DNA from 2 places in the Desulfotomaculum sp. genome. Region 2 is predicted to be linked to the other one. Evidence: riboswitches for the same ligand, from Rfam matches in the RefSeq annotation. Region 2 holds a riboswitch; the other holds the start of a gene.
What was found. Region 2 has a riboswitch for glycine ahead of AC1U9Z_RS14750 (alanine/glycine:cation symporter family protein). Riboswitches for the same ligand answer to the same signal wherever they lie in the genome.
Positions count from the first base shown of each region.

Region 1 (6,649 bases), on a different contig from region 2:
GTTCGGCTGTTGACACCAATCCTGGCCTTTACCACCGAAGAGATTTATAAATATATGCCGGTGGAGGGAGAACGCCTGGCCAGTGTACAATTATTGGATATGCCAGAAGTAAATGTTGAGTACATGGACATTGAACTGGAAAAGAAATGGGATAAAATCCATGAAATTCGCAAAGAAGTATTAAAGGCCTTAGAAGTGGCCCGTCAGAACAAGGCGATTGGCAATGCCCTGGAAGCCCAAGTTGATCTTTATGTTGCCGGGGAAGTGGCGAAATTGCTCAAACCAATGGCAGGGGAGCTAACCACTCTCTTCATTGTCTCGAAAGTAAACCTACACCCATTGGCAGAGGCTCCGGCAAATGCCATGAAAGCAGAGGAACTGGAACTGGCCGTCCAGGTGGTTGCAGCCACAGGTGCCAAGTGTGAGCGCTGTTGGATGTACCACGAAGAAGTGGGCAGCCATGCCGAGCACACCACCCTTTGCCCCCGCTGTGCTGGTGTGGTGACAAATACCACCCGCTAAGTAACCACCCGCTTTATTGCATGGATTGCTTAAGGATTATTTTTTGGCCATGGCCCACGGCTCTGGCTAAGTAAGAAAAGAGTTACCTCGTTTTGAGGTAACTCTTTTTACTCCTTCGCCCTTAATGCATTTAAATCAATGATACCCTTTTTGGCCCGTTGGGTGATGATGCCACCGATGCGTCCTGACTCGGCGGAGGTCAAACCGCCCCAGCCATCCTGCTTAACCTTGTGGTCTAGACCTAATTCGGTGGCAATTTCCAATTTCAACAAATCCATTGGGGTAGGTTTTTTGGGTGGTTTTGTTCGTTCCTTGCGTTCCCTGGCTTCTTTTTTCTGCTTGATGGAATGGTTTAAATGTTGAACCACTGAGTCCATAGTAACCTCCTAAAACGCTTAGAAAACTTGATAGCATAAACGCCCGCAGCCAAATTAAAGCGGGCGTTTATGATCCTATCGATGCAGTTTCTTAATAGCTACTTGGTTTTGGGTTGGATTCGGTTACCGATATCCTCTATTTCATTTGTAAAGCTTGAGACCGGCCGGCCCTGGGTAATTCCCTGTGCCACATTTTTAATTCTTGTCACCGTATCAGCATCAGAGGAAACCATGACCGTGTAATTAGGTGCTGCATTTTTCACTTGATCAAGCACCCTTCTTTCTACCTCTGCCGATCTGTTTTTTTCTAAATTGGCATTTAGATCCAAGCCCAGATAAATATTACTGCCGGCAATTACCGCTGTAGAACCCCGTACACCTTCCACTCCATTTGCCTCGTCAACCACCCGATCTGCAACTTCCCTGGGGTAATTTTGGTTCTGGTTGTTATTAGGATTTGCTGGGTTTGTTGGATTTGTGGGTGCTGTAGGAGCTGGTGGGGTTGGTTCCATTGGCTTTTTGGCCGGAGTACAACCACCAAAGAGCAATGCGGTTCCAAGTAATAGAGTTGCGGGCAATACTAGAAATTTTTTTGTTTTATCCAAATTTAGCACCTCCAAAATTATCGTTAATTGTATTATTTCTTAACAGCTATAGATTATGCCGCCTATTTATAGGTATACTTTGACTACTCTGTTTTAAAGCACCAGTAAAAAATGAATACCGACAAAAAATATATTTTTCTCAAGAAAGAAGGAACTTTTTGAAATATCAAGAAATAATAAAAAAGTTTTATATATTTTGGATGATGGCTGTGGGAGAGACCCTCGGGGGCGCCGAAGGAGCAAGCCGGTTTGTTGTGCTGTAAAACAGGCGAAACTTTCAGGCAAAAGGACTGTGGCCGGACTGGGCTCTGGAGAGTTCCTGCTAGATTAGCGGACACCCAAGGGGAAGCTTCATCGGAAGTCATCTCTCAGGTTATAGGGACAGAGTTATACCAGCAAAGGAGGTATAGCTATGTCCTTTTTATTTTTCTTAAAAATATCAGGACAGAGACATAATACTACGGGAGGTGGAGATATGCAGGAAGTAAAACGGACACCCTTGTACCAGGTGCATGTTGCGGCGGGTGCCAAGATGGTGGAATTTGGTGGCTGGCAAATGCCGGTACAGTATGAGGGGATTATCAAGGAACATCAAGCCGTCCGCTCTGCCGCAGGTTTATTTGATGTTTCCCACATGGGGGAAATCGAAATTTCCGGTCCGGCGGCCAGGGAGTTTGTTCAGAAGCTAATAACCAATGACCTAACACGACTAGAACCAGGTAAGGCCATTTATTCACCCATGTGCAATCCCCAGGGTGGTACCATTGATGATTTATTGGTATACCAATTGGAAGATCAACAGTATTTGTTGGTGGTAAATGCTTCGAACACAGATAAGGATTTTAACTGGCTTAAAGATAACCAGATCCCCGGTGTGGATATAAAAAATGTATCAGACGCAACTTGCCAGTTGGCCCTGCAGGGACCAAAGGGGGAAAAGATTTTACAAAAATTAACTGCGGTTAAGCTTGCTGAAATTAAGCCCTTTTCCTTTGTTTACGGCATTGTTGAAGGAATAAATTGTCTAATTTCCCGTACGGGTTACACCGGTGAAGCAGGCTTCGAGTTGTATTTTCCGGCAGCCCATGCAGAAATGCTATGGCATACGATCATGGAGGCCGGAGCCCCAGAGGGCATCACAGCTGCGGGCCTGGGGGCCAGGGATACTCTGCGGTTTGAAGCGTGCTTGGCACTTTATGGCCATGAATTAACCGATGCTATTTCCCCTCTGATGGCGGGGCTAGGCTGGACTGTAAAATTTAACAAGCCGGAGTTTATTGGCAAAGAAGCACTGCTGCGGCAAAAGGAGGCAGGGCCGGCTTATAAACTAGTGGGCATTGAAATGATTGACCGGGGGATACCCCGTCAGGGTTATGTCCTTGTAAAAGAGGACCAGGAGATTGGTTGGTTTACCTCTGGTACCTTTGCACCAACCATCGGCAAGAACCTAGGCCTGGCCTATGTATTGGTGGAACATGCAGCGATAGGCAGTGAATTGGCTGTTATGATTCGCAACAAACCACTAAAGGCAAAAATTGTGGAAAAACCATTCTATAAACGGGAGGTATAAAGGATGAATTTACAGGCTGATTTAAAGTACACCAAAGATCATGAATGGGTAAAGGTTGAAGGTAATCGGGCCATCATTGGGATTACGGATTATGCCCAGGATTCACTGGGAGATATCGTATTTGTTGAGCTCCCCTCGGTGGGGGAAGAAGTTGAGGCGGCAGAGTCCTTTGGTGTGGTGGAATCTGTTAAGACCGCCAGCGATCTATACTCTCCGATAAGTGGCAAGGTACTTGAGGTCAATGAAGGACTGGCCGATGCACCAGAACTGGTGAACCAGGAACCCTATGGCAAGGGCTGGATGATTATTGTTGAATTAGACAACCCAGCTGAGTTGGACGATCTAATGGATGCCGAGCAATATCAGTCGATGGTAGAAAAAGCCTAAAGGGGAAAAGAGGTAGGTAATTTTGAAATTCATTCCTCATACGGATAATGAACTTCGCCAGATGCTACAGGCCATCGGTATTGAAAACACGGATCAGTTGTTTCAGGATATTCCTCCCCAGGTTCGGTTAAACCGTGAACTGGCTGTGGCGGATGGACTGACGGAAATGGAATTGCAGCACCACATGGCTGCCTTAGCCGGACAAAATCAAGGAGTGGATCAAACCATTTGTTTTCTAGGGGCCGGGGCCTATGATCATTACGTCCCCAGTGCCGTGAAACATGTTTTGTCCCGGGCAGAGTTTTATACGGCCTATACACCCTATCAGCCGGAAATCAGTCAGGGAGTGCTGCAAAGTATCTTTGAATATCAGAGCATGGTTTGTCTCTTGACTGGCATGGATGCCGCCAATGCATCGATGTACGACGGGGCCAGTGCTTTGGCCGAGGCGGCTTTGATGGCTTGTGCAGCTACCCGGCGTGAACGGGTGCTGGTGGCTAAGACCGTACACCCGGAATACCGTGAGGTAGTAAAAACCTACTTGCACGGGCCAGCTATTGATATTTCGGAAATAGCCTTTGAACAGGGCGTAACCCAATTGACGGATCTTGATAACAAATTGGATAAAAATACCGCTGCCATCTTAGTTCAGTATCCCAACTTTTTTGGTTGTATTGAGGATCTGGTGCAAATGGCGGACAAGGCCCATGCTGTAGGGGCACTGCTGGTGGTTTGCGCTGACCCCATTGCCTTGGGCCTGCTCAAATCCCCTGGCCAATGTGGTGCCGATATCGTTGTAGGGGAAGGACAACCTTTGGGTATTCCCCTGTCCTACGGGGGTCCCTATCTGGGCTTTATGGCCTGCAAGGAAAAACTAGTCCGCAAAATGCCCGGTCGGATTGTGGGCCAAACCGTTGATGTGGATGGCAAAAGGGGCTATGTACTGACCCTCCAGGCCCGGGAACAACATATTCGCCGGGATAAGGCAACCTCTAATATCTGCTCCAATCAGGCCCTGTGTGCCCTGGCAGCCACCGTTTACTTAAGTTTGGTAGGACGGCGGGGTTTAAGACAGGTGGCTGAACGATGCCTGCAAAAGACAGCCTATGCTAAAAAGTTACTGTCCTCACTGCCTGGCTATCAGTTGCCTTGGCCAACACCGGTTTTTAAGGAGTTTGTCCTAAAAACAAAGGTGTCACCGGAAAAAATTAACCAGGAACTGCTTAAAGACAATATTTTAGGTGGCCTTGACCTTGGAATTTACTATCCGGAACTGGCGGGACATATGTTGTTTTGTGTAACAGAAAAAAGGAATCGCCAAGAGATCGAATTGTTGGCGCAGCGATTGGGGGTAATATCATGACGGAAAAGTTAATTTTTGAACTAAGTTCACCGGGTCGCCCGGGGATTGTATTTCCGGCCAATGATGTACCAGAAGTTTCCCCCCAAGACTTATTACCATCTGAATATATCAGGGAACAAGAAGTCCCCCTGCCCGAAGTCAGTGAGGGTGACGTGGTAAGGCACTTTGTCAGGCTTTCCCGGCTAAACTTTGGTGTGGATGTGGGGTTTTACCCCCTGGGGTCCTGTACCATGAAATATAGCCCCAAAATCGCTGAGGATGCAGCGGTTCTAAGCGGTTTTGCTAAGTTGCACCCTTACCAGGCAGAAGAACTTTGCCAGGGGGCACTGCAGCTGATGGCTGAAACCCAGCGGGACTTGGCTGAGATCACCGGCATGGATGCCTTTACCCTCCAACCAGCTGCTGGTGCCCATGGCGAAATGGCGGGCATGCTTCTTATTAAAGCCTATCTGGAAAGCAAAGGGGAGACAGGACGCACCAAGGTCATTGTGCCTGACTCAGCCCATGGTACAAATCCGGCTACGGCAACCCTATGTGGTTTTCAAGTGGTGGAAGTGAAGTCTGACCAGCGGGGCGGCGTTGATCTGGAGGCTTTAAAACAAGTGCTGGGGCCGGATGTGGCGGCACTGATGCTAACCAACCCCAGTACCCTGGGACTCTTTGAAGATAACATTAAGGAAATTGCCGACCTCGTACACCAGTCCGGCGGGCTTTTGTATTACGATGGGGCAAACCTCAATGCCATTATGGGCTATGCTCGACCCGGTGACATGGGTTTTGATGTGGTGCACCTAAACTTGCACAAGACCTTTGGTACACCCCATGGCGGCGGCGGTCCAGGTGCCGGGCCAGTTGGCGTCAAGGCAGCCTTGGAACCCTTTCTGCCAAAACCAGTGATTAGGCAGCAGGACGGCAAATATCTGCTTGATTACCAACGTCCCCAATCCATTGGCCGGGTGAAAGCCTTCTTTGGTAATTTTGGTGTTGTGGTAAAGGCTTATACCTATATCAAGGCCTTGGGAGGTAAGGGATTAAAAGAGGCTTCGGAGTATGCTGTGCTCAATGCAAATTATCTCATGAAGCGGCTCTCTAAGGAACTCCGGGTTCCCTTCCCAAGGACTTGTATGCACGAGTTTGTGGCTGTACCTCCGGCGGATATGAAGGAGCGGGGGATTAGAACTCTGGATATTGCCAAGAGACTTTTGGATTATGGTTATCATCCACCAACGGTATATTTCCCCCTCATTGTAGAGGAATCCATCATGATCGAGCCTACGGAAACAGAAAGCAAGGAAACGCTGGATGAGTTTGCCGCCAATTTAATCAAGGTATTGGAAGAAGCAAGAGAAAACCCAGATACCCTGAAAAACGCACCCTATACGACCCCCGTGCGCAGACTGGATGAAGTAACAGCAGCCCGTAAGCCGATCTTGAAGAGTCAATTGCCCGGTTGATCGTGAATATTTGTGGGACTTCATCTTGAAACTAGAAGATGGAGTCCCTTTCTTAGCCATCAGCTGCTAGCTCGTGACTCACGGGGACGGTTCTTTTGAGCCTAGAGAGCCGTCCCCGTGAGTCTAAAAGGGGGATTTTTCGTGGACGCGATCCAACAGAAGAAAATAAAGGTGGCCCGACTCGCCATTCTCTCCAACTCCCTATTGACGATTGGCAAATTATTGGTGGGTCTTAGAATGGGTTCCATTGGAGTTATATCGGAAGCCATTCACTCCGGGTTGGATTTAATTGCCTCCCTAATTGCCTTTATGGCAGTACGGCAATCTGGCAAGCCAGCGGATGCTGAACACCAATATGGGCATGGGAAGTA
Region 1 is NZ_CEVWQM010000011.1:43,615-50,263, reverse strand. It holds gene ileS (isoleucine--tRNA ligase) at 1-522, shown strand, start outside; gene AC1U9Z_RS08370 (alpha/beta-type small acid-soluble spore protein) at 630-899, opposite strand; gene AC1U9Z_RS08365 (YhcN/YlaJ family sporulation lipoprotein) at 998-1,513, opposite strand; glycine riboswitch at 1,705-1,807, shown strand; gene gcvT (glycine cleavage system aminomethyltransferase GcvT) at 1,980-3,074, shown strand; gene gcvH (glycine cleavage system protein GcvH) at 3,078-3,461, shown strand; gene gcvPA (aminomethyl-transferring glycine dehydrogenase subunit GcvPA) at 3,484-4,824, shown strand; gene gcvPB (aminomethyl-transferring glycine dehydrogenase subunit GcvPB) at 4,821-6,278, shown strand; gene AC1U9Z_RS08340 (cation diffusion facilitator family transporter) at 6,420-6,649, shown strand, end outside.
Region 1: it holds a riboswitch for glycine, as region 2 does, so the genes downstream of both, gcvT (glycine cleavage system aminomethyltransferase GcvT) here and AC1U9Z_RS14750 (alanine/glycine:cation symporter family protein) in region 2, are expected to answer to the same signal.

Region 2 (6,649 bases):
TCTGCCCCTGTGCATTGGTGCTTGCCACTCCAACCGCAATCATGGCGGGTATTGGCAATGCAACAAAATATGGTATCCTCGTTAGTCGAGGGGACGCATTGGAGCGTTTAGCGAAAGTACGGTGTATTGCATTTGATAAAACTGGAACGCTTACATACGGTAAGCCGTCCGTGGTACAAGTGGAAAGCTGTTCACCTGATATGGATAACGATCGCTTGCTTGGAATGGTGGCATCCGCAGAACTACGCTCTGAACACCCTCTGGGAAAAGCGATTGTTGCTCATTATAGGCAAGTAAGCGGCACCCCTCCAAAAGAACCGGAAGCATTTCAATTATTGCCGGGACGTGGTGTTGTGGCGACAGTACAAGGGCATGAAATTTTTGCAGGGAATGAAGCACTCATTGCAGACCATGATTTAGAAATACCAAAACAGCTTGAAGAAAGGGCAAATGGCGCAAAAGCAGACGGCAGTACGGTTATTTATGTAATGGATAAAACGCGCTTAATTGGTTTAATTGCACTTTCCGATACACTTCGTCCCGATGCGGCGCAGACGATTAAAGATATTTCTGCAACAGGCACTAAAACGGTTCTTCTTACGGGTGATACATCACAAGCCGCTAATCATATTGCGAGTATCGCGGGCATTGCAGATGTGAGGTCAAACTGCTTGCCGGAAGATAAGTTAATTGCTATCCGTCAATATCAGGAAAATGGAGAACCTATTTGCATGGTAGGCGACGGGATTAACGACGCGCCGGCCCTCAAAGCTGCCCAAGTCGGCATTGCAATGGGCGGCATTGGAAGCGATATAGCCATTGAAGCTGCGGATATTGCCCTGGTCGGTGATGATATTCGGGAAATCCATCATCTTATCTTGCTTTCACGAAAGGTAATGAAAACAATTAATATCAACCTTGCAGCTTCTATGATACTCAATTTTGCTGCGATTGCATTAGCGATTACTGGCATACTTAATCCTGTGGTCGGTGCTCTCGTACATAATGTAGGTTCTGTGGCGGTTATCATCAATTCATCCTTGCTCTTAAAGTGGAGGAAATAAGAAATGAAAGATCTTTATTAGAAGAAGCGCCCTTGCCTACAGGTTGTCTTGCCGCTGGTTGGATGACAGGGTTTTCTTTCAACCCATCGCCCGGCAAACATGCCGGACGAACAACAAAAAGCTCCAGAGGTCTTCTCTGAAGCTTTTTATTGATCCCGCTCACACGATAGGCTTGGCACAAGCCAAACTTTTCTAAATAAGAATTAAGCCGGTTCCGAATGATTTTTTGTTTGTCGGGCCTTTACATGATCCATATAACGGTTAGTTTCTGAGATAATAACACCGGTTAAACCGAGTAAAGCGATTAGGTTTGGCAGAGCCATTAAGCCATTAACGATATCTGCCAAGAGCCAAATCGCCTCCAGTTTCAAAAAGGCACCGGTTGCCACTAGGCCAATAAAAATTACGCGATAAGCCTTAATACTTTTAACACCAAAGAGATACTCACAACAGCGTTCTCCATAATAATTCCAGCCCAGAATAGTGGTAAAGGCAAAGAGAACCAAACCAACCGTTAAAATCACTGGCCCAAAGCCAGGAATGGCAGCTAGGAAAGCGTCGTTGGTCATGGCAGCACCCTTGGCTTCGCCTGTCCAAACGCCAGTAACCACCAAAGACAGTCCTGTCATGGTACAAATGATAATGGTATCAATAAAGGTACCCGTCATGGATATTAGTCCCTGTTCCGCAGGCCATTTTGTTTTTGCCGCAGCCGCTGCAATGGGGGCACTACCCAAACCTGATTCATTGGAGAAAACACCCCTGGCCACACCACTTCGAATGGCCAACATAATAGAGGCACCCAGGAAGCCACCAGCCGCAGCAGTACCAGAAAAGGCACTGGTAATAATCAAATTTACAGCATCCGGTAACTTGTCAGCAAATGTAACTAAGATATAAATACAACTTAAAACGTAGAAAACAGCCATAAAGGGTACAATTTTGGTGGCAACCCGGGAAATACTTTTTAATCCACCAATGGTAACCAAAGCAACCAGCACAGTAACAACTGCCGCGGTGATGTAAACAGGAATACCTAAGGATAGTTTACAGGTATCTACAATGGCATTGACCTGGGGGAAGGTACCAATGCCAAAAAAGGCTACCAGCACACCACTGGCCGCAAACATGATGGCCAAGGGGCGATACTTACGACCCAATCCCCTTTCGATGTAATACATGGGACCACCGGAAACTTGACCATTTTTATCAATGGTACGATATTTGACCGCCAGTAAACCTTCGGCATACTTAGTGGCCATACCAAAAAAAGCAGCCATCCACATCCAAAAGATTGCCCCTGGACCACCGGTGCCTACAGCAGTGGCCACACCTACAATATTGCCAGTACCCACAGTAGCTGCCAATGCCGTACACAAGGCCCCTATGCTGCTAATATCGCCGGTGCCATCATTTTTCGCCCTAAAAATAAGTTTTAAAGCCATTGGTAAACGAGTTAACTGAATAAGCTTAAGTCTTAAAGTTAGCCAAATTCCTGTGCCTACCAACAGCAATAATAGGGGTGGGCCCCAAACAAAACTATCCACTTGATCAAGAATTTTTACATAATCCAATTTCCCCATCTCCCTTTGTGATAAAAAATAAAGAGTCAAATCCAGGATTCGACTCCAGAGAGACAGACAACGGGAAACAAAAGCAAAACAACTAAACCATTGCTTTTTCTTTCACCCTCTGTCCTTTTGCCTGAGAGATTTACAGCCAAACCCGGCTGTTTGCACCTTCGGCGCCCAATAATGGGTCTCTCCAGAGTTCTGTCTATTTACGGTTCCACTTTATCAAAGTACCTGAGAGTTTAACTCCTTCGGCGGGCATCTCTGCCACTCTCCCGCAAATATCATCCAGTTTTTTTATTCAATTGCACAGACTTATTTTAATACTTTTTTCAAGATGTGCAATATTTTAGAAAGATGTTTATATATTCTAATTATTTAATACTTTTGTCCCTTAGGAGTGGACAATTCGAATGTAGTAATATTTACTCTGAGTTATTATTAAGCGAGTAAGCCGGCAAAAAAATACCATATTCTGTTGACAAAATAAAAATCAACGCCATTTTTGGTGGCGTTGATTTTTATTTTGCTTCATCATTTACATGGAGATATCTAAAGGCAAAATCAGCAAAATATAGAAATTCTTGGAATAATTTACGCATAATTTACCCCCCTTTTCCGGTTTAAGAACTTTATCTTAATCAGATTATAGTACCTTCTAGAAAAAATGTAAATCTTCATGTACCACTGAATGAGACCATCTTTCTAAATATAAACAGATTACACCCAGTATATCTTTTAATAACTCAGATTTTTAATAAAAAAATTAATGATTTTCTATTGACTATATTTTTTTAAAATGATATAAATATTATTTTGTGATAATTATATCTTTCTCAACCAAGCATGCTGCTCAAAAATAACGAAATGTCGCCTTCAACCTTTGAAGAACTATAACCAAAGGCTATGTTCGGATGCCCTATTATAAAAATAAGTAATTTGTAGTATTAATTATAGTTATGATAGAATGATTTGGGGAGTATGAGGAAGGTTCCTCCCACGGACTGCAAATCCGCTGGCCTATCTGCGATCCAGATGGGAGTCCGGTTCGATTCCGACTTCTCCCCTCCATCCTTACCAGGGTTTACTCAATTTGGCAGAGCAAAAATCAACAGGTACGGTACAAAAAGCCATATAAACTAATATAAAAAAGGGGTAGATACAAATTGTATCTACCCCTATGTGTGCTCGAAAAGAGAACAACTTCAACTTCATACCGATTTGCCTTGGATTATATGTGAGCCTTCATCATCATGACTCAAGTAATTCTCGTAATTTTTGAAGTGTAGATAATGTATTTACCAATTCTACAGGTGACATATTCGCGTAATATTTATCAGAAACTTGTTGATAAAATGCTTCCGTTTCTTTTTTATAAAGCAACCCTTTTTCGCCTAATTCAATTGAAAATGTACGTTTATCCTCTGTATGTCGCTTTCGAATGACATAGTTTCCCTTTTCAAGTTTTGCTATCTGTTGACTGATAGCACTTTTCGTTATATCCATTTTTTCAGCTAGTTCTGTAGGTGAAGAGTGTGGATGCCTCATAATCATTGTTAACAATACATGTTGTTGGTTATTTAATTTGAAATTGGTATAGGCTCTTTCCTTTTTTTCGAATATAATCCATATGTCTTCAATCACTCGACTGATCTGTTCTGCTATATTTTTCATGTTTTTTCCCCTCACGATTTTTCCGCCAATTTTTTGGGTTTAAATACCTTTTAAATTTTGCGACCACTTCTTTTCCAACGAGTAAAGCACCACTCCAAAACATAATTTCTGCAACTATTATACTGCCTGTAATGATGCCTGCCTTGACCATCGTTGGAAGTGACATAAATGGCACAATGAGCGGAATCAGCCAAAGAATACAAGAGAGGATTAAAAGCCCCATGCCAAGTTTATAAAAAATTGATTTATTTTGCCCCTTTACGCTGGAAACCGTTTCCTTCAACATAAAACCTCCATTGGAATATAATTTAGTTAACTTAACTAAATTATATTCCAATGCTCGGGTGATTACAAGAATAATAAAATAGGGCTTCCAACAAGTAGGCAGTAAACCTGGAGTTACGTGAAGCTCGGTCTACTAGCAAAGAGAAAATATCGTTTAACAAATATAAAAAGGGCAGATACCAATTTGTATCTACCCTAAATATCTTTATGGTGGGACGTACTGGAATCGAACCAGTGACCTCTGCGATGTCAACGCAGCACTCTAGCCATCTGAGCTAACGTCCCTTAAATTTTCAAATAACCTTACGGCAATAATTAATATATACGATGATCATTGTAAAGTCAAGCATAATTTAGGGGTCAGGCTGGCCAGCCTGACCCCCAGTCTTTAATCGAAGATACGTTTATACCAGGCCAGTCGTTCAATATGCTGGTTGGCTATCAGATCCACGGTGCCAATTTCCTTATCGTTTAACACAAATACCATTTTGCCTAGCTTATCCCCCTGTTTAATCGGTGCCCTGGGTATCGGGTTTCGTGTAATTCTACTTTCTATCTTATCACTGTCCATACTGGCTACATAGGCCTCAACCCGATTGGCTGTTACCAAAGCAACCCTTGTCTCTACTCCTTCCAGTACCTGTATTTCAGATACTACCTCATCCTTTTCAATGAGAACTCTCCGCTCTACCTCATTAAAACCATATTCCAGCAGTCTAGTAGCATCATTCCAACGATTATTACTGTTAAGGATAACAACAACCAATTGTCGCCCTTCTCTGGTGGCAGAGGCTATTAAACAATTTCCTGCCCTTGGGGTTGTTCCTGTCTTTACTCCGTCAATCCCTTCAAAATCGGAATGTAACAATCGGTTGGTCGATCTTAAAGTGCGTTGTTTGGGTGGTGTTTTTTCTTCGTCCTCAGTTGTAGTTGTATCCGTGACTTTAGGCAGCCAGGTAATCGTAGCCTCCTTGGTTCGAACAAATTCGGCAAAGGTTTTATTCTTTAATGCATAACAGGTTAATGTTGCTAAATCATTGGCTGTGGTGTAATGGTTAGGATGATGAAAACCGTTTGTATTGGCAAAGCTCGTATTTTTCATGCCCAGGGCAGCAGCCTGATCATTCATCATCTTAATAAATTGATCGTGATCGCCACCAATATGCTCTCCAATGGCTACGGTTGAGTCATTTGCGGAATATAGCAGAGCCGCCTTTAATAAATCCTCCAAATATAACTTATCCCCTGTATTTAAACCAATATCTTGACCCATGGAAACACGGGCAGCCCTCTGAGGAACCGTTACAACATCCTTGAGGTTCCCTTTTTCAATGGCCACAATGGATGTCATCACCTTGGTTAAGCTTGCCGGTTCCCTTCTTTTATCCCCTTCTTTTTCAAAGTGTATTTGCCCGGTTGCCACTTCCATCAAGCAAGCAGCCGAGGCCTTAATTTGGGGCGGCTTACTTGAATCCGTTACTTCAGAGTAAGTCCTTTCGGGAAATAATAGCTGCACACTTAACAAGCATAAAATAACACTTATATATTTTTTAAAATTCACACCTCATCCTCCTCCTGCCCTATTTTGTGTCTATTGGGAATAGGTGATAACAGGAAAAAGTTACAAGATGCGGATAATTTTTAATGCTTTTCACATATTTCCCAACAAACCAAAATACTTATTAGTACAGGAGGTGTAAGTTTTGAAAGTTTTTATTTTTGATTACAGGAAGTTTAAAAAGCATGTACTTCTTTTGGGCGCCTTTATTTTTTGTGCCTGTATTTTTTCGGCGCTTCTATATCAACAACAGATATTGCCTGCCACAGCTAAGAAATATGCTATTTATAAGGTGAAAACAGACCAAAAGGTAGCCGCTCTAACCTTTGATATTAGTTGGGGAACAGAGGTTCCTGGCCCGGTTCTTGATATTTTAAAAGAGCATAATGTAAAATCTACTTTTTTCATCTCAGGACCCTGGGCTGTAAAACATCCCGAGTTTCCTAAAAGGATTGTATCCGATGGACATGAAATAGCAAGTCATGGTGAAGAACACG
Region 2 is NZ_CEVWQM010000028.1:1,947-8,595, forward strand. It holds gene AC1U9Z_RS14745 (heavy metal translocating P-type ATPase) at 1-1,064, shown strand, start outside; gene AC1U9Z_RS14750 (alanine/glycine:cation symporter family protein) at 1,268-2,647, opposite strand; glycine riboswitch at 2,747-2,842, opposite strand; glycine riboswitch at 2,851-2,923, opposite strand; tRNA gene AC1U9Z_RS14755 (tRNA-Cys) at 3,610-3,706, shown strand; gene AC1U9Z_RS14760 (MarR family winged helix-turn-helix transcriptional regulator) at 3,887-4,309, opposite strand; gene AC1U9Z_RS14765 (transporter suffix domain-containing protein) at 4,272-4,592, opposite strand; tRNA gene AC1U9Z_RS14770 (tRNA-Val) at 4,803-4,879, opposite strand; gene AC1U9Z_RS14775 (D-alanyl-D-alanine carboxypeptidase family protein) at 4,983-6,155, opposite strand; gene pdaB (polysaccharide deacetylase family sporulation protein PdaB) at 6,298-6,649, shown strand, end outside.